DNA from 3 places in the Gordonia sp. BP-119 genome. Region 2 is predicted to be linked to each of the others. Evidence: predicted binding sites of a transcription regulator. Region 2 holds the regulator's gene; each other region holds the start of a gene.
What was found. Region 2 encodes LexA, which represses DNA repair genes until DNA is damaged. Its sites were predicted from a motif close to CGAACANNTGTTCG; they were not measured.
Positions count from the first base shown of each region.

Region 1: JW364_RS00930 (HNH endonuclease signature motif containing protein) is a predicted target of LexA. The motif match lies at 4,879-4,892, and genes of this name have one in related genera.
Region 3: JW364_RS21690 (HNH endonuclease signature motif containing protein) is a predicted target of LexA. The motif match lies at 4,278-4,291, and genes of this name have one in related genera.

Region 1 covers NZ_JAFFZF010000001.1:215,064-222,614, forward strand. The annotation lists gene JW364_RS00915 (SGNH/GDSL hydrolase family protein) at 1-805, shown strand, start outside; partial or broken gene JW364_RS24620 (DUF1877 family protein) at 870-1,262, shown strand; gene JW364_RS00920 (hypothetical protein) at 1,290-1,793, opposite strand; gene tgt (tRNA guanosine(34) transglycosylase Tgt) at 1,885-3,153, shown strand; gene JW364_RS00930 (HNH endonuclease signature motif containing protein) at 3,167-4,864, opposite strand; gene JW364_RS00935 (SDR family oxidoreductase) at 5,150-6,067, opposite strand; gene JW364_RS00940 (carbohydrate kinase family protein) at 6,117-7,070, opposite strand; gene JW364_RS00945 (class II aldolase/adducin family protein) at 7,067-7,551, opposite strand, start outside.
Region 2 covers NZ_JAFFZF010000028.1:42,733-50,283, reverse strand. The annotation lists gene JW364_RS16195 (fructose-specific PTS transporter subunit EIIC) at 1-1,219, opposite strand, end outside; gene JW364_RS16190 (1-phosphofructokinase family hexose kinase) at 1,336-2,301, opposite strand; gene JW364_RS16185 (DeoR/GlpR family DNA-binding transcription regulator) at 2,298-3,068, opposite strand; gene JW364_RS16180 (phosphoenolpyruvate--protein phosphotransferase) at 3,218-4,927, shown strand; gene lexA (transcriptional repressor LexA) at 4,905-5,609, opposite strand; gene JW364_RS16170 (LysM peptidoglycan-binding domain-containing protein) at 5,835-6,371, shown strand; gene nrdR (transcriptional regulator NrdR) at 6,471-6,971, shown strand; gene hrpA (ATP-dependent RNA helicase HrpA) at 6,945-7,551, opposite strand, start outside.
Region 3 covers NZ_JAFFZF010000053.1:2,746-10,296, reverse strand. The annotation lists gene JW364_RS21705 (hypothetical protein) at 1-473, opposite strand, end outside; gene JW364_RS21700 (UDP-glucose/GDP-mannose dehydrogenase family protein) at 568-2,004, opposite strand; gene dcd (dCTP deaminase) at 2,157-2,729, opposite strand; gene JW364_RS21690 (HNH endonuclease signature motif containing protein) at 2,751-4,247, opposite strand; tRNA gene JW364_RS21685 (tRNA-Gly) at 4,500-4,573, shown strand; partial or broken gene JW364_RS24695 (YdcF family protein) at 4,737-5,561, opposite strand; gene JW364_RS21675 (beta-mannosidase) at 5,876-6,976, shown strand; partial or broken gene JW364_RS21670 (amino acid permease) at 7,042-7,551, shown strand, end outside.

The DNA of each region.
Region 1 (7,551 bases), on a different contig from region 2:
CGGACTCGTCACGGCCGGCGGGGCCCAGGCAGCGGACGGATACCCATACGTGAATCTGGGTGACAGCTACAGCGCGGGCGCATCGGTGTTCCCCCAGGCGACGAGTGCGGCGACCTTCTGCTCGAACTCGGCGATCAACTACTCCAGCCTCGTTGCCAAACGACGCGGTACCGAGGTCGTCGATGTCAGTTGCGCGGGCGCGACGACCGAAGACCTGACCAAGTCGCAGTATCGGTGGCAAGGACCCCAGATCAGCGCGATCGGACCGGCCACCCGCTTGATCACCCTCACGATCGGCGCGAACAACAACGGACTGTTCAGCAATTCGACCTCGGCCTGCCAGCGGGCGTGGATGGCCGCGCCGTTGTCAGCGACCCCATGTCGCGACGAGTTCGGTACCTCGTTGGTCGACAAGATCAAATCCTCGACCTACCCCGACCTCGTGAACGCCCTGCGCCTCGTCGGCCGCGAAGCGCCGCGCGCACGCGTCGTCCTCGTCGGATATCCGCAGATCTTCCCGGCCACGGGTTCGGCGCTCTGCTCGGCGTCGTTGCTCACGACACCCGGGGACACCGCGTACCTGCATCGTGTCTTCAAAGCCCTCAACGACGCCATGCGCCGCGCCGCCGCAGCCACCCGCGTGACCTTCGTCGACATGACCAAGGTCTCCGCGGGCCACGACGCCTGCGCGGGCGAACGGCGATGGGTCGAGCCGACGCTCGGTGCGGTCAGCTTCCCCGCGATGCACGCCAACGCGCGCGGCCAGAAGGCGATGGCCGACCAGGTCGTGGCCGCGCTGCGGTGAGGGACCGCTGTGCGGGCTGCTCGCCGTGTAGAGGCACTGCTCACTGGTCGGTAGGGGGGTACTCATGGGACTCATTCGGTCGTACACCAGGCTCAGCGACGATGAACTGCGCGAAATCAACATGATGGGTTCGGCCCGGGACATCGCCGACTTCGTCAGCAGCCTCCGTGAAGCCGACCCGACCATCTCCACCGACATCGACAAGGCGTATCAGGCACTCGAGCTGATGTTCGACCGATCGGCGATGCCTGTGAACCCGGTCCGAGGGCAAGGAATGGCGCCCGGCAACATCGACTTCGGCGAAGGTATCCCGAACTACATGAGTCCCGAGTACGTGGTGGCCACCCGGGACATCCTCGCGCACATCACCTTCGACACGTTGCTCGATGACACCACCGCGACAGAACTCGCTCGCCAGGAGGTGTGGCCGATGATGCGCCATTGGGACGATGGGGCTGTCGAACATCTGGGCCCCATAGAAGAACTACGGCGCGAAACCGATGACCGCGGTGCCCTTCTGGCAGGCCGCGAGGACGCCTTCGAGCTGAGACGGTGCGCAGGTCCAACCGGCCACCGACTGCTGCTGGCCGGTGGTGATCTTCGGTCCGTACTGGGTGGCGATGGTCCGCGCCGAATCACAGGACACGTCGCCGGCGAGGATCATGACTCGCAACGCGCCGTCGGGGCCCGGGATGGTGCCGCAAGTGGTGTCTGAATCGTCGGACGCGGTCGCACTCGACGTCGTCGTCGACACCGGCTTGCGACCGGGGACCACCGGCGGCGAGGTGGCGGGTTGTTCGGCGGACGGTGATCCCGACTCCGCGGCAACGGCCTGAGAGGTCGACGACGCGGTGGTCACGTCCTGTTCCGCGCCGCAGGCCACGAGCATCGACATCGCCGCCGCGAGTCCGAGGGTCGCCGCCGCGACCCTGATCGGTCGGCGAGAGCGGCTCGTGGAGGGACCGGTGGGACGAGATCTGCGCGACATGGTTCACCACGGTAGCGAATGCGGTCTCGTCGACCGCACCGGTGGCCGGTGTCGGTCGGCGGTTTGGGATGGGCGCGCCCGACCTGCGAAGATGCTGGACGTGAGCAGTACCGGAACCGAAGTCGCCGACCCCACCTACGCCGTCGGCACCACCCTCGCCGGCACCCGTGGGCGCACGGGGACGATCACCACACCGCATGGTCAGATCCACACCCCCGCGTTCATCCCCGTCGGTACCAAGGCGACCGTGAAGACGGTCCTCCCGGAATCGGTCTCCGCCCTCGGCGCCCAGGCCGTGCTCGCCAACGCCTACCACCTGTATCTGCAGCCGGGGCCGGAGATCATCGACGCGGCCGGCGGGCTCGGCGCGTTCATGAACTGGCGGGGGCCCACGTACACCGACAGCGGCGGCTTCCAGGTGATGTCGCTGGGCGCGGGGTTCAAGAAGGTCATCTCGATGGAGGCCACCGGCACGCCCGACGACGACCTCACCGCCAACGGCAAAGAACGGCTCTCGCGGGTCGACGACGACGGGGTGACCTTCAAGTCGCACCTCGACGGTTCGGCGCATCGCTTCACGCCGGAGGTGTCGATGCAGATCCAACACCAGCTGGGCGCCGACATCATCTTTGCCTTCGACGAGCTGACCACCCTGATGAACACTCGCGAGTACCAGGTGAATTCGCTCGAGCGCACCCGGTTGTGGGCGATTCGCTGTCTCGCCGAACACAATCGGCTGAGCGTCGAACGCGCACACCGGCCGCAGCAGTCGCTCTGGGGTGTCATCCAGGGCGCCCAGTACGAGGATCTGCGGCGCAAGGCCGCTCGCGACCTCGTCGCCTTGAGCGAGGCGGACCGCGCGGCCGGCGGAAAGGGCTTCGGCGGCTACGGCATCGGCGGAGCACTCGAGAAGGACAACCTCGGCACCATCGTCGGCTGGGTCAACGACGAACTCCCGGAGGACTCCCCGAAACACCTCTTGGGGATCAGTGAACCCGACGACATCTTCACCGCCATCGAGAACGGCGTCGACACCTTCGACTGCGTATCGCCGACCCGGGTCGCCCGCAACGGTGCGATCTACTCACTCGACGGCCGGTACAACGTCACGAATGCCAAGTATCGCAGTGACTTCCGGCCGCTCGACCCCGAGGTCGAGAACTACACCTCGCAGTACAGCCGGGCCTACCTGCATCATCTGTTCAAGGCGAAGGAAGGCCTCGGCCCCACGCTGGCGACGCTGCACAACGTGTCCTTCATCGTCACGCTCGTCGACCGGGCCCGCCAGGCCATCGAGAACGGCACATACACCGAGTACCGCGACGAGTTCCTCCGGCGTTACTACGGAGGTCCCCGGTAGGCGTGACCATTGCTCAGAACGGTGGCGGGTTGGCGTCGTTCCAGCGCTTCTCGGCGCGTTGGTGGCGTCGGAAGTCGTTGTCGCGCTGGGTGTTGAGTCTGTCTCGGGCGGGGTGATCGGGTGACCGTCTGGGGAAGAGCTTGTTGAACAGGTCGCGTCCGCTGAAGGCGTTGCCGACGAACATGTGCCCGGTGGGTGTGGTGAACCAGGCGGTCTGGAGTTCGTCTTGGTGGTCCTGCCAGCTGGTGAAGGTCTTGATGCGGTGATGGAACCGGCACAGCGGTTTGAGGTTGCGCGCATCGGTCGGGCCACCGCGACGCGGGTCGGCGTGGTCGAAGGGTTCGGTGTGGTCGAGATCGATCTGCCAGACCGGGGCGTTGCAGCCGGGGAAGGTGCAGCACAGTTCGCCGGCGCGCACCAGCGCCTGCAGCTTCTTCGAGGGGGTGTATCGCGTTGTCGAACTGTCCGCGTCGGGAGGCGGTGAACCGTCGGGTGCGTCGGGTGCGGGATGGATGTAGGTGCGGCGGGCTTCGGCGAGGAGTGTTCGGGCGGTGTCGGCGTCGATGATGCCGTGGCGGTCGAGGAAGGCGGGGTCGTCGTCGAGGCCGATCAGGGTCGACAGGTTCACCACGATGTGGAAAGTCGCGCGCGGCGCGGGTGAGTCCGACGCCGAGGCGGCCGGCGCGGCCGGGTCATCGACAACGACGTCGGCTGACGGGTCGACGTCGTTGTCCGCATCCACCATCTCAGCAGCTGATGTAGGCGGCTCGGCGGTATCCACTGTCGCTGCGTCGAGGTCTGGTGCTGTGTCGGGTTCGGTTGCGGTGATGACACAGTCGTCGCAGAGGCAGGTGATGGCGGCTTCACCCCGGGCGAGCGCTTTCAGAGCGTCGACTCGGCGGTTGGCCAACTTTCGAGGGTCACCGGCGTGGACCGCGGTGGCCATCGCCGTCAGGCGGGCGTCGAACTCGGCGGCATCAGCATTGGGCAGCGTGCCGGAGATCCGGGACTGCCCGGGTGTGAAGCGATCGGGGCTCACCGTCACCTTGCGATCACCCTTGACGCGTTCCTTGCGTCGACGGACCGCGTCGGGCGCCCACTTGGCGACGATGGAATCGACCATGGCGGTGAACCGCGCCGTCGACATCGGTGCGCGGGCGAAGATCGCCTCGGCCAGATGGGCGTCCACGGTCTGCATCTCTTCGTCGTCGGTGATGAGATCGGTGCGCTTGAGCGCGATGAGGAAGCGGCGCTTGTCGATTCGACCACACGCGAGTGCGTGTCCGGTAAAGGAGAGTCGGTAGCGCAGTGCGTCGCCGGCCTCGATGAGATCTTTCGCCTCGGCCGGCGTCACCGTGAGGGTGGCACCGACTTCGGCGATGGCCTGCTCGAGCCCGTTCGGCCCGAACTGCTCGTAGGGGTTCTCGCCCGCGGCCACTCGCGCGGACAGGTGCTCGAAGGCTTCGATGGAGTCGAGTTCGCCGTTGTGCGTCTCGGCGCGGCGCTGCGCGTAATCCATCTCGCGTTCGTCGTGAATGAGGCTGGCAACGACCATCATTCGATGCGCGGACGCTGCTGCCAAGCCCGCGCAGTGATTCAGGACCTCGACGAGTTCAGAAGCGGAGAGTTCGTGGTCGGGACGAAAGCGCGGCTCGACCGACTCCTGCGATGGGTCCACCGATGTGAATCCGGCCCCCGCCCCCGATGACATACCTCCACGATACTCGAACATACGTGCGAGTCAAGGGTGGTCTCTGGATTTCTCGGGGTGGTCTGGCAATCGAATCACGCCGCACCGACAGGAGTTACGCGTCGCCTCGGTGGCCTCGACGGACGCGGCGTCCTCGCTTCGCTCGGTCGACGCTGCTCGACCAGCGGGACACTGCGGCGCTGCTCGACCAGCGGGGCACTTCGACGCGGCTCGACCAGCGGGACACTGCGGCGGTGCTCGACCAACAGAGGGCGGCGCACCACAACGAGCGACGGCGGACGGGCGTCAGCGCGAGTCCTCGGCAACCATCCGTTCGCGGATGCCGCCGGCGACCCCGGTGCTGTCCGGGTTGGGGTCGTGGATCGCACCCGCGTGCGGCTCGACCGGTGTCCCCTTCTCGGTCTCGGACTTCGCCGTCGCCGCGGAGGACCGCTCGGTGATCCCGGGCATGAGATGGTGAGAAGCGTTGGCGGCCTTGGCCTTGTAGCCGACCGGTTGGTCCAGCTTCGGGTCGGTGCAGGCTGCCACGATCGCGTCGACCACGATCTGCGGATCGTCCATCGCGGACATCCGCGGTTCGTGTCCGGTGTAGTTGGCGGCGTGGACCCACCATGGGGTGTCCACGGCCCACGGCATGATGGTGCCGACCTTGATGGCGTCGTCGCCGGCCATGCGCAGCTCTTCGCTGATCGAGTGCCCGAGGCTCCGAACCGCCGCCTTCGTTGCGGCGTAGGTGTTCTGGAGTGCGATGGGTACCTCGCTGTCGACCGAGCCCACGTTGATGAGTGTGCCGCGACCCTGCGACCGGAAGACGCGCAGCGCCGCATGTGCGCCGTAGATCAGGCCCTTCAGGTTCACGTCGACGAGGCGAGCGTGGTCCTCGATCGGGATGTCCCAGAAGTATCCGACCGCGCCGACGCCGACGTTGTTCACCCACACGTCGATCGACCCGAACCGTTCGAGCGCGGCGGACGCGAGATGGGCGACGGCACGCGGATCGCTGACATCGGTGGGCACCGCCAGCGCCGACCCGCCCTTGCCGGTGATCTCTGCGACGACCTCGTCGAGGACCGCGGTTCGACGCGCCGCGACGACGACGTTCGCGCCGAGTTCTCCGAGTCGCACCGCGGCGCCGCGTCCGAATCCGCTCGACGCGCCGGCGATCACGACGGTGGAGCCGTTGATTTCCTTGTTGTCTGTCATGGTGATCGCCTACCCGAGGCGGGGTTCACCAAACCGAGAGGAGGCGCGCTCAGCCCGCGGCGCGGGACTGCCGGAAGGACTCGATCGCGGCGAGATCGTACGAGTTCGCCCCGGTCCCGATGCCCTGGGCGACGTGCGCGGCCACCGCGCAACCGAGTTCGGCGGAGTCGGCGAGACCGAGCCCGCGCAGGCGGCCGGTCAAGAACCCGGCGGAGAACGAGTCGCCGCAACCAGTGGTGTCCACGACGTCCACCTCGAACGCCGGCACCGTGACCACATCGTCGCCGGTCACGACCAGCGCGCCGTCGGCGCCGCGGGTGAGCGCCACGCAACCGACACCGCGGTCCAGGAGCGCCCGTGCGCCGTCGGTGAGGTCGTCGGTTCCGGTCAGTCCCCGGGTCTGCTCGTCGTTGGGCAGCAGGTAGTCGAGGTGGGGAAGTGCGTCGGCGATCCACTCGAGAAGGCCGGGGTCGCCACCCGACAGCAGATCGGCCGACGTCGTGATCCCGCGGTCGCGCGCCCGGCCGAGGAGCACGGCGGCGACCGCGCCGCCGAGGAACTCCGGGCCGCCGAGGTGCAGGTGGTCGAGCCCGGTCAGCGCGTCTGCACCCAGGTCGTCGAGCGTGAACTGCGCATTCGCCCCGATGCAGTGCCACGCGGGACGGTCCCCGTTGGGTTGCACGGGTATGACCGATGACGACGTCTGGACCCCGGGCTTCGGAACCAGGCCGCCGGTGTCGACGCCTTCGGCGTCCAGCAGTGCGGTCAGCGAACGCCCGATCGTGTCGTCGCCGATCGCTCCGTGGGTCCGGACCGTGGCGCCCAGCCGACTGAGGACGAGCGCGGTTCCGCCCGCGGTGCCGGCGGCGGAGAAACCGATGGACTGGACGAGCGCGCCGTCGGACCCCGCCGGGATGGACTCGATCCCGACGACGTGGATGTCCAGCACATGGACGCCCACGGTTGCGATCGTCGGCGGTTCGAGCCGCGGTGAGGGTGTCACGTCCGGTTCTCCTTGGGTGTCCCGTAGTCCAGCCGGATCGCCTGGGCGACAGTGGACTGCTGTTGGTCCTCGGTGAGTTCGCGAGGCCGGCCCATGCTGCTGGTCCGGTGAAAGAGGGTCGCGAGCCACTCCAGCAGCAGGGCGTTCTCCACCGCGTGGGCCAGGCTGGAGCCGCGTGCCACCGAACCGTGGTTCGCCATCAGCGCGACCTGGGTGTCGACCAGCGCGTCGGCGACGATCCCGGCGAGCTCCGGGCTCCCGAACGTGGCGTACGGCGCGACCGGGATGGCACCGCCGAGGCCGAGTTGTTGGTAGTGAAGCACCGGTAACGAGGTCAGTCCGCTGACGCAGGCGACCGCGGTCCCGAAGGGTGCGTGGGTGTGGACGATCGCCTGTGTGCCGGTTTCCTCGTAGACGCGGAGGTGCAGGTCCAGCTCGGACGACGGCGCGATCGGCCCGTCGACGACGTCGCCGGCAAGGG
Region 2 (7,551 bases):
CCAAGTATTGCAGCAGCCCGCCCGCCGGCAGATCCCAGAGGCTGTTGTTCAGGGCGATGAACGCGCCGTCGCTGAGGGTGCCGCCGTCGTCCAGGTTCGTGTTGGCGACCTCGTAGCCGGCGAGCAGGAAGCCGAGCGCGATGAGCAGTCCGCCCGCCGCGACGAACGGGATCATGTAGCTCACACCGGTCATGAGTGCCTGGCGTGTACGGCCGGCGAGACCGATGCCCGACTTCGACGAGTCGGCCGCGTCCGCGTCCGCGCCGTCGCCGGTGACGCGCGCCGCGTTCGGGTCGCGCCCCGCCGCGACCGCCTCGGCGATCATGGCGTCCGGTTCGTTGATGGCGCGCTTCACCCCGGATGCGATGACGGGTTTGCCGCGGAACCGGTTGCGATCCTTGACCCCGACGTCCGTGGCGAAGATGACGGCGTCGGCCGAGGCGATCACGTCCGGGTCGAAGGCCGTGGTCGCCGAGGACCCCTGGGTCTCCACCGCGAACTCGACGCCGGCCCGCTCGGCGGCGTACTTCAGGGCGTCGGCCGCCATGTAGGTGTGGGCGATGCCGGTCGGGCATGCGGTGATCGCGACGATGCGCGGCGTGGCCGGTCCCGGGTCCGCGATCCGGTCAGAGTCCGGGTGGGCCGGCGCACCTTCGGATTTCGTGGTCGACGTCAGCGGTGCTGCCGCGGCGGCCGGGGCAGTGGTCGACGGGGCAGTGGTCGACGGGGTGGCGGTCGGCGCGGCTGTGCTCGCGGCCGGCGGCGCGGGGTCGATGGCCTCGTTGACCAATTCGATGACCCGCTCCTCGTTCTCGGCCGCGCGGAGCGAGGCCACGAAGTCGGGCCGGACGAGTGAGCGCGCCAGCGAGCTGAGGAGCTTCATGTGCGCACTGGCACCCCCCTCGGGGGCGGCGATGAGGAAGACCAGGTCGGCCGGCCCGTCCGGTGCGCCGAAGTCGACCTTGCGGGACAGCCGCGCCATGGCGAGACTGGCCGCGGTCACCGACGCGGTACGGGCGTGCGGGATGGCGATGCCGCCGGGAAGTCCGGTGGCGGACTTGGCTTCTCGGTCCAGTGCGGCCCGCGCGAGGTCGGCGGGATCGGTGGTCCGGCCGGCCGCGGCGAGGGCGTCGGCGAGCGTGGTGATGACGGCGGCGGGATCGCCGCCGGCGTCGACGTCGAGACTCACCGTCTGCGCGGTGATGATCTGCTCGGTCATGGCATGTCCTTCGGTGGAAAGGGTGGGGTCGGTGCTGGGTGGGTCGATGGTGGATGGAGTCGGTGCTGGATGGGTGCGGTGTTGGATGGATGTGGGGACCCGCCGGGACGGTGCCGTCAGGTCATGCGCGCGGCTCCCGACAGTTCGGTCACCCGCACGCCGGGGAGGTCGAGGTGGTCGGGCGTGGGGGCCTGGGTGCCGGCGAGCGATGCGGCCGCCGCGCCGTACGCCACGGCCGACCGGAGGCAGTCGGCGGGCGCGGCCCCGGTGCTCTGCGCGATGAGGTAGCCGGCCAGTGACGAGTCGCCGGCGCCGACGGTGCTGCGCGGGACGATCGGCGGCGGGGTCGCCGACCACACGCCGGACGCGGTGACCAACACGGCCCCGACGGCGCCGAGGGTGGCGAGGACGTTGCCCCCGATCTGCTCGGCGATGGTCGCAGCGGCGTCGATGACCGGTCCGAGATCGTTGCGCGCGAGCGCTTCTCGGAGCTGTCCGGGGTCGGCGCCGGTCAGTTCGGCGAGCTCGTCCTCGTTGGGCTTGATCAGGTCGACGCGACCGGTGACGCTGGCACGGAGGGGTGCGCCCGAGGTGTCCACCGCGACCCGGCAGCCGGCGAGGACGAGGTCGTCGGCGATCGAGCGGTACCAGTCGTCGGGGACGCCGGGAGGCAGCGAACCGCAGAGGGTGACCCACTGCGCGGAGCCGGCGTGCTCACGGATCAGCCCGACGAGCGCCTCGCGATCCGCGCCCGTCAAGGTGACGCCCGGTGCGTTGATCTTGGTGGTCGTCCCGTCGGATTCGGCGATGGTGATGTTGGACCGGACCTCGCCGTCGACCGGCACGGCGTCGTAGGGGAGTGCGAGGTCGTCGAGTGCGGCCCGCAGCGGGTCGCCCGGTCGCGCCGGGAGCAGTGCGCGGGTGGCCAGGCCGGCGGCCGCGACGACCCGGGCCACGTTGACGCCCTTGCCGCCCGGCTCGGTGCGGACCACGCCGGCGCGCTGCACCTCGCCGCGGGCGAGCGGTGCGCCGAGTTCGAGGGTGCGGTCGAGGCTCGGGTTGGCGGTGACGGTGACGATCATGCGATCACGACCTCGACGCCGCGCGCGGACAGGGCCGCCGAATAGGCCGGGTCGATCCCGGAGTCGGTGATGAGGACGTCGACGTCGTCGAGTCCGGCGAAGGAGGTGAGGTCCTCCCGGTCCATCTTCGAGCTGTCGGCGAGGACCACGACGCGTTGTGCGGCCGCGACCATCGCCGCCTTGACTGCGGCCTCGTCGGGGTCGGGTGTCGACAACCCGTGGGCCTCGCTCAGCCCGTTCGTCCCGATGAAAGCGGTGGTCACGCGCAGTCGGCGAAGCGCGTCCACGGTCTCGACGCCCACGGTCGCCTGGGTGAGACCGCGTACGCGTCCGCCGAGGGCGTGCAGACCGTCGGGATGGGTGCCCGCGAGCAGGCCGGCGATGGGCAGGCTGTTGGTGAACAGGGTGAGCCTCCGATCGGGTGCGGTCGCCTCGGCCGCACGGTAGGTGGTGGTGCCGGCGTCGAAGAGCACCGAACCGCCGTCGGGCGGCAGGAACCGGATGGCCGCGCGGCCGATCGCGGTCTTCTGCTCGATCTGGCTCGACTCCCGTTCGTCGATCCCGAGCTCGCCGAGGGTGCGCATGATCTCGGCGCGTACGGCGCCGCCGTGGACCCGCTGGAGATGTCCGGCGCGTTCCAGTACCGCGAGATCGCGTCGGACGGTCTCGCTGGTGACGTCGAATTTCTCGGCGAGCGCGGCCACGGATGCCCGCCCCGCGAGGCGCACCTCGTCGACGATCGCCTGTTGTCTCTCCTCGGCGTACACACGGCTCCGATCTCCGGTTTCGACCACCCCGCTTGTTGAGGCGTGTGGGATTGGATGTTGTAGTAATTGTGTTTACGCCTGTTTGTGTTGACAAGTCAAGCACTTTTTGTAACGGTGGTCACATCGATAGTCGAGTGAGAGGCAAGACGATGGCGCAGATCCTGACGGGAACCCCGGTGGTCGGCGGGTTGGCCCACGGTCCCGCGCTGTGGCCGGGCGAGCGACCCGACCACTCGCCGGAGAAGCTCGGCGTCGGTGTGGAGATCGCCGAGGAACGGCGCGCCGACGAGGTCACGCGCTTCGCCACCGCGTCCGGCGCCGTCGCCGCGCGGCTGCGCACGCGCGCGTCGCAGAACACCGGGGTGACGGCCGAGGTGCTCGCCGCGACGGCGGGCCTGGCCGAGGACCGCGGCTGGATCGGTGCCGCGACCGCGCTCATCGGCAAGGGCGCTCCCGCCGAGGCCGCTGCCGTCGCGGCCACCGAACAGTTCGCGGCGGTGTTCACCAAACTCGGCGGACTGATGGCCGAGCGGGTCACCGATCTCAACGACGTGCGCGACCGGGTCCTCGCCGAACTGCTCGGCCTACCCGAACCCGGTGTGCCCACCCCGGAGGTGCCGTCGGTCCTGCTCGCCGACGACCTCGCGCCCGCCGACACCGCGGGCCTCGACCCCACGAGCACCATCGCCCTCGTCACCCGCCTCGGCGGACCGACCAGCCACACCGCGATCATCGCGCGCCAGCTGGGGATCCCGTGCGTGGTGGCGGTGGCCGACCTGGATGAGATCGAGCCCGGCACAACCGTTCTCGTCGACGGCAGCACCGGGCGGATCGAGGTGGAGCCCGATGTCGAGGCGGCCCGGGCTCGCGTCGACGAGGATCGGCGTCATGCCGCACTCGTCGCCGGCTGGACCGGTCCGGGGCAGACCGCCGACGGGGTGGCCGTGGCGGTGCTCGCCAACGTCGCCGACGGGTCGTCGGCACGCGCCGCGGCCGGGTACCCCGTCGAGGGCGTCGGGCTCTTCCGCACCGAACTCGCGTTCCTCGAGCGTGCCGACGAACCGTCGGTGGACGAGCAGGCCGCGATCTACCGGGAGGTGCTCGATGCGTTCGACGGGCAGAAGGTGGTCATCCGCACCCTCGACGCCGGGTCCGACAAACCGCTCCGGTTCGTGACCCATCCCGACGAATCGAACCCAGCGCTCGGCGTGCGGGGCGATCGGATCGCGCTGGCGCACCCCGAGATCCGCGCGCATCAGCTCGACGCGATCGCGCAGGCCGCGTCGGGGTCGGCCGTCGCGCCGTGGGTCATGGCGCCGATGATCGCCTCGCCGGCGGAGGCGCGCACGTTCGCCGCCGAGGTCCGCGGCCGTGGTCTGGTCGCCGGGGTGATGATCGAGGTGCCCGCGGCGGCGATCCTGGGCGAAGCCGTCCTCGCCGAGGTGGACTTCGTGTCCATCGGCACCAACGATCTGACCCAGTACACGATGGCGGCCGACCGGATGTCGGCCGATCTCGCCGGACTGACCGACCCGTGGCAACCGGCGGTGTTGAGCCTCATCGCGGGTGTCGCGGAAGCGGGCGCACGTCAGGGAAAGCCGGTCGGGGTGTGCGGCGAGGCCGCCGCCGATCCGAACCTCGCCTGCGTGCTCGTCGGTCTCGGGGTCACCTCGCTGTCCAGCGCGCCGGCTGCTGCCGCGGCCGTGGGGGCCCGGCTCGGCGAGGTGTCCGCACCGGACTGCCGGGCCGCCGCCGAGGCCGCCCTGGCCACCTCGGATCCCGCCGCGGCGCGCGAGGCTGCCGCGGCGGTGCTCGACGGTTCGGTCGGTGGAGAGGTCAGACTCGCCGCATCACGGTGACGACCTTGCCGAGGATGACGGCATCGTTGCCCGGGATCGGATCGAACAGTTCGTTGTGCGGCATGAGCCAGACGTTGGGGCCCTGACGCTTGAAGGTCTTCACGGTGGCCTCGCCGTCGATCATGGCCGCGACGATGTCGCCGTTGTCGGCGACGTTCTGCTGCCGGACCACGACCCAGTCGCCGTCGCAGATCGCGGCGTCGATCATCGACTCGCCGACGACGCGCAACAGGAAGAGCGATCCCTCGCCGACCAGCTCACGGGGCAGCGGGAAGACGTCCTCGACGGCCTCCTCGGCCAGGATCGGACCGCCGGCCGCGATACGGCCGAGAACCGGCACGAAGGTCGGCTCGGGCAGCTGACCGGCCGACGGGGTGTCCGGCGACGGGGTGTCACTCGGGGCGATGTTGACCGCACGGGGACGGTTCGCGTCGCGCTTGAGCAGCCCCTTGCGTTCCAGCGTCCGCAACTGATGGGCCACCGACGACGTCGAGGCCAGGCCGACCTCGTCGCCGATCTCCCGGATGCTCGGCGGATAACCGCGCTCGCGCACCGAGCGGCGGATCACCTCCAGGACCCCGGCCTGTCGCGGGGTGAGTGAGGCCTCGGCGGCGGCGGCGTCGAACGGGGCCTCGTCGTCGGCGCCCTGCGCTCGGCCGCGCCTATCGCCGGTGTCACTCATGTTCGGTTCCTCTCGTCTTCGGAACGTGCTGGTAGATGGCTTGCACCGGGTCCGAGCCTAGCCGAGTGCGACCGGCACCTCAAACATTTGTTCGATGTGTCGCGAGACTTTGTCGGGACGTCGTGCTACAAATTCGAACATCAGTGCATCGAACATCTGATCGATGTTCGAACACCGACCGTCACACCCCGCACGATCCCAGACACCCGAACACCGGAGGGCACCATGCGCACCGCCACTCTCGTCGCTCCCGTCCGCACCGACCGTCCCGACGCTGTCCGGCCCCCCACCGACCGCGCCGATGGGGTCCGGACGCGCGCCCCGCTGTCCGACGGCGGCCGCCCGGTAGACAACCGGCCGGCCGGCACCCGACCGCGGGGTGCGTCGCCGGTGACCCCGCGGGTCGGCGGCACCCACTGTGGCTCTCCGGTCGGGGTGCGCGGGCGTGGCCCGGTCGGACCCGACGCGGCGGTGTTCCGTCGCCGCCGCACCGCGGTCGCGCTCCTCGCCGGCGTCGGGCTGGCGTTCGTCGTGTGGGTGTTCGGTGTCGTCGGCCAGAACTACTCGGACTCGCTGACCCCGTCCGTCGTGAGTGCCGAGGTCGTCCATGTGCGCTCGGGGGACTCGCTCAGCTCGATCGCCGGCCGGGTGGCACCCGAGATGCCGCGCGAGGTCGTGATCGACGAGATCGTCGCGATGAACGATCTCGGCTCGAGCGCGCTGCAGGTGGGCCAGCCCCTGCTCACCCCCCGGTACCGCTGAGGCCGGACGGTATCCTCGATGTCACAGGGGCCGGCCGACAAGCGGCGGGGCGCACGCTTCGGGTGCGTTCCAGCGTCCCGCGACCTGCGTGAGGACACGATGCGCTGCCCCTTCTGCAAGAACGACGACACCAAGGTCATCGACTCGCGTGTCGCAGATGAAGGGCAGGCCATCCGCCGCCGTCGCTCCTGTGTGGAGTGCGGTCGCCGGTTCTCGACCGTGGAGAGCGCCGTGCTCGCGGTGGTCAAACGCAACGGCGTGACCGAACCGTTCAGCCGGGAGAAGGTCATGCGCGGCGTGCGGCGAGCCTGTCAGGGCCGCCACGTCGCCGAGGACGCACTCGCGCAACTCGCCCAGCAGGTCGAGGACACGGTGCGCGCCAGTGGATCGGCCGAGATCCCCAGCAACGAGGTCGGACTCGCCATCCTGGGCCCGCTCCGCGATCTCGACGAGGTGGCGTATCTGCGTTTCGCCTCGGTGTACCGGTCGTTCGACTCGGTGGAGGACTTCCAGCGTGAGATCGACGACCTGAAGGCGGCATCGGGTTCCGGGAGCGCGCTCGCCGAACCCGTGTCAGCCGAGTCGGTCCAGAGCTCGTAGGACCCGTTTCTCCGACACCGGGAACGCGGTACCGAGACGCTGGGCGAACAGCCCCACGCGCAACTCCTCGACGAGCCACTGTGCTTCGTCGTCGACCGCCGCCCGCCGGTGCTCGGGTACCTGTTCGAGACGCTGGGTCCACCGTTCGACGACGCGATCGACGGCGGCCACCCCGGCCAGGTCGCGTGCCGCGGATGCGGGTAGTGCCTCCAGACGTGCCTGCGCGCCGTCGAGATAGCGCGGCAGATTCTCCAGGTGGCGTCGCGCGGTGGCCGCCACGAATCCGTCGAACACGAGGTGGGCGACCTGTTCGGCGACGTCGTCGGCAGCCAGCGAACCGGCGTGCCGGTCGATCGCCGCCCGCAGCGGGGCCATCCGTTCGAGGGCCGCGACGGCCAGCGAGAAGTAGTCCGGTGCGGCCGCGGCGACCCGTGGCCGGATCTGTTCGAGCAGCGCCGAGAAGGACTGCGGTGAGCGAACCGCGGCGAGCTCTGCGTCGTCGATGTCGGCGACCGTGTCCCGGGTCGCCCGGCGGGTGCAGTCGGCGAGCAGTGCCTCGATGGTCGAGTACGGGCTCTGG
Region 3 (7,551 bases), on a different contig from region 2:
CGGGCGAGGTCTTCGGCGCGTGCGGTCAGCGGGGCTCCGGCTTCGGCGACGTCGCGGCGCGCCATGCGGAACAGCCGGATATGGTCGCGGCCCATCAGGAAGGTGCCGTCGGACTCGCGGAGCCGCTCGCGGCCGCGGGTGACGAGGTCGAGGACCTCCTCGTGCCATTCGCGCGAGGTCGGTGCCGCCACCCGCCCGACCCGAACGAGATGGTCGGCGATCACCTCATCCAGGACGGCGAGGGTGAGACCGGAATCGGAGTAGGAGTCCGCGACGGTCCCTCGAGCCGGGTCCAACCGTCCCACCGAGACGCCCGCCCGCGAATCGAGATCGAACAGCACGACCTCGGCGTTCTGCACGATCCCCCGCCCCGCGAGTTCGGCGCGCACGGCGTCGACGACGGCAGCACTGACCGTGACCTCTGCCTGCGCAGACGTCGGTGTCACGGCCGGATCGGCCACCGTGTCGGTCATCTGGTTGATTCCTGCACCTCACGTGCACCTCGCCTCATGTCCCCCACGGCGAGACGGTGCCCCCTGGACAATCGCGAGCTCAACCTAGCACGACTCAGCGGACGGTGGCCCCCGGCGCATATCCGTTCACCTGCTCGGACGGGTGGTTTCGCGGCGCCGGGCGGGTGGGAGCGGGGCCGCCCAGGGCGCGGTAGTCCCAACCCGCGTCGCGCCACATCTGCGGGTCCAGGCAGCGCCGGCCGTCGACGATGCGTTTGGCGCGGACGACGCCCTCGAGTTCTTCGGGCGCCATGTGCACGAACTCGGCCCACTCGGTGGCGATGACGACGACGTCCGCCCGGTCGCACGCGTCGCGCGCCGAGGTGGCGTAGCCGAGGCTCGGGTGGACGCGTCGTGAGTTGTCCATGGCCTTCGGGTCGAAGACGGTCACGGACGCCCCTTCGAGCGCCAGCCTGCTGGCCACTGTCAGCGCGGGTGAGTCACGGACGTCGTCGCTCTCCGGTTTGAAGGCGGCGCCCAGGACGGCGACGTTGCGCCCGAGGACCTCGCCGCCGAGGGCCTCGAAGACCAGTTCCACCGCCGCACCCCGGCGACGCATGTTGATGGCGTCGACCTCCCGCAGGAAGCCGACGGCCCGCGGGGCGCCCATGTCGTCGGCGCGCGCGGTCAGGGCGCGGATGTCCTTGGGCAGGCAGCCCCCGCCGAAACCGAGACCGGCGTTGAGGAATCGGCGTCCGATCCGCGGATCGTGCCCGATCGCGTCGGCGAGGGTGTTGATGTCGGCGCCGGCGATCTCGCACAGTTCGCTGATGGCGTTGATGAACGAGATCTTGGTGGCCAGAAAGGCGTTCGCCGAGACCTTCACGAGTTCCGCGGTGGCCCAGCCGGTTTCAATCAGCGGCACGCCCGTCTCGAGGATCTCGCGGTAGATCTCGCGGGTGACCTCGCCGGCCGACGACCCGGCCTCGGGGTCGTCGGCGGCCGTGTTGAGGCCGCTCGGGTCGAGCGAACCGGTACCGAGGACGAGCCGATCCGGCCGGAGCGTGTCCTCGACGGCGAACCCCTCGCGCAGGAACTCCGGGCTCCACGACAGTTCGACATCCGCCCCGGCGTGCGACAGTACCGAGATCCGTTGTGCGAGTTCGGCACAGGTGCCGACCGGTACGGTCGACTTGCCGATGATGAGGTGTGCGCCCCGCAGCGTCGGCACGAGCGCGTCGATCGCCGAGTACACGTGCGAGAGGTCGGCCCGGTGCCCGCGGGGTTCCTGCGGGGTCCCGACGCCGAGGAAGTGCACCGAGGCGTGGTCGGCGGCCGCGAGATGGTCGGTCGTGAAGCGGAGTCGTCCGGCGTCGATGTTGCGGCGCAGGATGTCGGCGAGCCCCGGCTCGAAGAACGGGACCTCGCCGGCCTGGAGGCGTTCGATCTTGTACGGATCGACGTCGATGCCGACGACGTCGTGCCCGAGTTCGGCCATGCAGGCCGCGTGAGTGGCACCGAGGTAGCCGCATCCGATCACCGTGAGCTTCATGAGGGCAACGGTTACCCAGCTGGAACCACCGGTAACCATCCTCGCCGTGGCGGGTTGTCATCGGCTGGGTGAACTTCCGGAGCCGCGCCCACCCGGTCCGTCCACCCGCCGGTTGAGCCGAGTGCTCCCGCTGGTTGAGCGGAGTCGAAACCTCAGTCGTGCTTCTGGAAGTTCAGGTACGCCTTCGACGGGGTGGGTCCACGTTGTCCCTGGTATTTCGATCCGACCGACGCGCTGCCGTACGGCTCCTCGGCCGGGCTGCTGAGGCGGATGAGGCACAGCTGCCCGATCTTCATGCCGGGCCAGAGGGTGATCGGTAGATTCGCGACGTTCGACAACTCGAGGGTGATGTGACCGGAGAAGCCGGGGTCGATGAAGCCCGCCGTCGAATGCGTGAGCAGGCCGAGCCGACCGAGTGACGACTTGCCTTCGAGGCGGCCGGCGAGGTCGTGGGGCAGCGAGCACACCTCGAGGGTGGACCCCAGCACGAACTCACCCGGGTGCAGCACGAAGGGCTCGCCGTCGGCGGGTTCGACCAGCGAGGTGAGTTCGTCTTGGCGTTGCGCGGGGTCGATGTGGGTGTAGCGGGTGTTGTTGAACACCCGGAACAGGCCGTCGAGCCGGACGTCGACGCTGGAGGGCTGGACGAGGGCGGGATCGAACGGATCGATGGCGAGGCGCCCGTCAGCGATCTCGGCGCGGATGTCGCGGTCGGAGAGCAGCACGGTGTCGAGGTTATCGAATGGTCAGGGAGGATCTGCGCCGGTGTCGGTCGGCGCCGACCCTCCGCTCTCCGGTGCCGCTGTTCTGCGCCGCCGGACATCGGCGCGCATCCGGTCGAGGATGGCGTCGGCGCGATGGGCATGGTTGATCCGCGGCGTCGACGACGGGTGCGAGCGGGGCGGGTGCCAGACGGCGCGGCCGGCGTCGACCCCATCGGTGGCGATGGTGGTGGCCCACTGATCCACGCCGGTGCCGACCACCCGGTTGTGTGGTGGGCAGGCGGTCGCGAGGGTGTCGAGGTCGGTGGAGCCGTGGTGGGCGTCCCATTCGACGACGTGGTGGATCTCGCAGTCGAACGACGGCCGTGTGCATCCGGGGAAGGTGCAGCCGCCGTCGCGGGCGACCGCGGCGATTCGTTGTGCGCGCGAGGCCAATCGCCTGGACCGCCCGAGGTAGAGCACCTCGCTGGAGTGGTCCCGGAAGACCGCGAGATGATGCTGCGCGTCGGCGGCGAGGTCGATGGCGTCCTTGATGGGTAGGAGGGTTCCCGTCGCGGTCCGTGCCGGGTCGCCGGCCGCGTCGCGCAGCGCCGATTCGGTGATGGAGACGACGAGGTGTGGCGGCAGCCCGTGGTGCGAACCCCCGAGCGCGCCGGCGTCGAGCACGAAGCGCAGCATGGCGCGCAACGCGTCGTGGTTCCGCTTCTCGGCGGAGCGCTTGTCGCGTCCGGCAGCGGCGGCCAGCGCGTCGGGGTCCGCGGCGGCGGGGTTCCCGGTGGGCGACTCGGGATCGGCGGGATTGTTCATCCCGGGAGCGGCCCACACCGACAGGACGACGTCGAACATGGCGCGCGTCACGGGGTCGAGCGTTGCGGTCAGCCGGGACATCAGTTGGGCGTCTTGTGGCCCGAGTTTGAGGCCACGGTTGCGGGCGCGGTCGCGGTCGTCGGTGATGGTTCCGTCGGGGTCGAGGTGGGCCAGGATGCGGGCGCCGAGGTCACGGAGCGACGACGGGTCGTACTCGCGTGCGTAGTGCGCGAGCGTCGCCTCGGCGGCTTCCCGGTCGGTGGGATCAACGTCGGCGGGGATCTTGCGCATCACCTCGATGACGACGTCGACGTGGCGTCCCGAGATCTCGCCGTCGGCAACACCTTTGGCGGTCTCGGGGAAGCGCGGTTCGAGCGGCACCCCCTGCATGTCCGGGAACCTGCCCAGTGCCCACACGCGATTCATCAGGCGGTTCGCCTCGCCGCGCCGGTTCAGCGCGTGGCACAAGAAGTTGGAGACGGTCTGGCACCCCATCTTCCGGTACGCCGACCGTTCGTCGATATCGACGATGTGGTCGGTGAACAGCGACAGCATCCGTCGTTCGGCGCGCTCGTGCTCGATCGCGACCTGCAGCAGTTCGGTCTCGGAGCAGTCCGTGGACTGCGTCTCGGCGATCTCGTCCATAAGTGCATGCAGGCGCTTGTACTGGTCGAGAAGAAGTGGTGGTGGTGCAGATGGCCCGGTAGAAGCCATGATTTCATCCCCCGTCATCATGGCTTTACTCGAAACTACGTTCGAGACTACCGGCCGGCCGCCCGGCACGCAACCCCTTCCGGCGAATTATTCTGCGTCGCAACTGAATCGCGTCGGCCCGCCGCCGCCCGGTCTCGCCTAGATGTCGCAGTTCGTTGCGCCTGACGCCACGATCCACGACATCTGCGCGTGCCGGCGACCGGACCGGCCACGGGTTTGCTAGGCTGTCGTTCGCGAGTCCGGCACTCGCACGCCGATGTAGTTCAATGGCAGAACATCAGCTTCCCAAGCTGAATACGCGGGTTCGATTCCCGTCATCGGCTCCACCATCACCGCAACTCGCGAGGCCCCCTGGTCCGGTGATCGACTAGCCAAAGAGAGCGACAGCGGTGCGGCGATCAGCGGCACACTGAGCAGGACCAAGACGACTCCGTTGATCCATCGGTGGTCACGCAGAACCGCCAAGAACTCACGGACCTGGGCGTTGGGGACGAAGTATCGCGCGGTGTGGGCGCCGGTCGAGAATCCGTCGATCCCGGCAGACCGCATGAGCATCGCTCCGCGGAAGGCGTGATAGCCGCTCGTCACCACCGCGACCGATTCGGTCACTCCACGCTCGTCGAGCACACGCCTCGAGTACCGGAGGTTCTCCGCGGTGTCGGTGGATCGGTCCTCGAGTGCGATGGCATCACGATCGACGCCCTTCGAGACGAGGTACTCGGCCATCGCCGCGGCCTCCGACAGCCGCTCGTCGCCACCTCTGCCTCCGGAGCAGATGATCAGCGGGTCCAGGCCGGAAGGCCGGGCCAGATCATAGATCTCGCGACCGCGGTCGAGTCGTGACGCCAGCAGCGGACCGACGCGGGACCGGTCGAGCAGACCGGCACCCAGGACGATGATCGCGCCGACCTTCGCCCGTCGCGCCCGCCACCTGCTCCACCTGCCGTACAGCCACGACCAGAGCAGCAGCGAGGCGAACACGAATCCCAAGTAGCCGGCCGGGATCCCCACCGCCAGGAGGAAGTTGAGCAGAGCGTTGCTCGTCGACACGTCGAACCATCCGACGATGATCCCGAGCAGGACAGTGAGCGCGTAACCGGACAGGAGTGCACCCAGGAGCGCCGACAGCAGGTTCGCGGGGCGGCGCCCCTCTCGGCGCAGAAGCGTCACGCCGTTGGCGATCAACGACACCCCGAGAATGAGGATGGCAAGCAGCGCAACGAGTCCGAGGGCCACGATGACGACCGCCGGCGCGAGAACCGAGCCGTCGTCGTCGACGCCACTGTCCACGGCCGCGATCACCGCGGCGAGCATCACGCCCGACAAGCCCGCGGTCAGCAGGATGCCGGGGCTCAGACGACGTGGGTCCTGCCATGCGAGCACCGCGCTCGCGATGAGCAGCACTGCAGCAACTATCAGTACGCCCATCACGAGCACGATGGTGTCACAGGTGTCGCGCAGGTCGGCAAATGAGGAATGAGCCCAGCGGCTCTAACTCGATCTCGGCGCACACGAAACGTTTCTCCGTACCCATTCTCGGACGCGATCGAAACCGCGCCGCCGGCGTGCAATCATCGAACGAGTTGGGCCGACGCCACAGTCGGTCCCCGTCATCCCAGGACGCACACATGCATCTGCCCGCGATGAGAACTCCGATTCTGGTGCTGAGCATCGGCCTGCTCCTGAGTTGGCTGCTGCCGCCGCCCGCTCATGCGGCGCCCAACCGGGTCGATGCCACTCCGGCTGGGCTGACGCTCGATGGACGCCAGTGGTGGCCATCCGGATTCGACGCCTACCAGCTGGCCACCGATTGGTCGGTGAATGCCGGTTGCGGAGCGATGGTTGATCTCGACGACTATTTCGCCGGCTTACCTCCGCATTCGCTCACTCGCTTCAATCTGTTCGCTCAACTGGCCGTGAACAAGTACACCCAGCAATTGGATTTCGGGCCGATGGATGCCGTCTTCGACGCCGCCGCGCGGCACGGTCAGATGGTCTTGCCTGTCCTCGCGGCCGCCGATGGCGCATGCGAGAGCGAAGTTTTCAAGGAACGAGACTGGTACCGATCCGGCTGGCGAACCGTCGCCGGCGCGGGTGGACTCACGTTCGAGCAGTGGGTCAGGACGGCAGTGGGACGCTGGAAGAGCAGGTCGGCCCTGGCGGGATGGGAATTGGTGGGTGAACCCGAACCGTCCATCTGTGGCGATCAGTCGTGTGGATGGCAGCAGCGGTCGTGCCCGGTCGACGCCGCGCGCGTACTGCGGTCGTTTTTCGGCAGCGCAGGCGCGATGGTCACCCGACTGCACGGCGGGGCGGTGATCTGGTCCGGCTTCACCGGCGGTGGCCAGTGCGGCACCGCCGGGCCCGACTACCAGTACGTCGCCGGCTCCCCGTACGTGGACGTCCTGGACTATCACGACTACGGTGCGGACGGTGTCGCGCTCCCCGGGGATCAGTGGAACGGACTGGCCGAACGTCTACGCCAGGCACGCGTAGTCGGAAAACCCCTCGCGGTGAACGAGATCGGCCAGCATGCCGGCTCATGCGGTTCGACATCCGAGCGCGCCGACGACTTCCGGACCAAGGTCGCCGGTCAGCGGGCGGCCGGGACGGCAACCGCACTGTTCTGGGCATTCGTCCCGGACCCGAGGCACGACCAGTGCACCTACGACATCGGTCCCGGTGACCCGGTGCACGAACTGGTCTCCGAACTGACCAGCCTCGATTGAAGCTCAGCAATTAGGCAACAGTGCAACACCCGGCCGACGGGCCGACCGGCCGTTAGACTCTGCCGATGTCCAGTCCCCTGGGGATCACCCCCGACGAGTCGCTGCGCAAGGGACTTCAGAGTCGTCACATCAGCATGCTCGCGCTCGGCGGTGCCATCGGCACCGGCTTGTTCGTCGCCTCGGGCGCCACCATCTCCGACGCGGGCCCGGGTGGCGCCATCCTGGCGTATCTGCTGATGGGCTGCATGGTCTTCTTCCTGATGCAGAGCCTCGGCGTACATCCCGTGCAGCAACCCGTTCGAGGAGTACGGAAAGCGCTTCGTGTCCAAGTCCTTCGGCTTCGCAGCCGGGTGGAACTACTGGCTCAACTGGTCGGTCACCCTGGCCGCCGAGTTGGTGGCCGCCGGGCTGATCATGAAGTACTGGGCACCCGACGTGCCGTCGTGGATCTGGTCGGTCGTGTTCCTGGCGGGTCTGCTGGCGCTGAACCTGTTCGCGGTCAAGGCATTCGGCGAAGCCGAGTTCTGGTTCGCGGCGATCAAGGTCATCGCGGTGGTCGTCTTCCTCATCGTCGG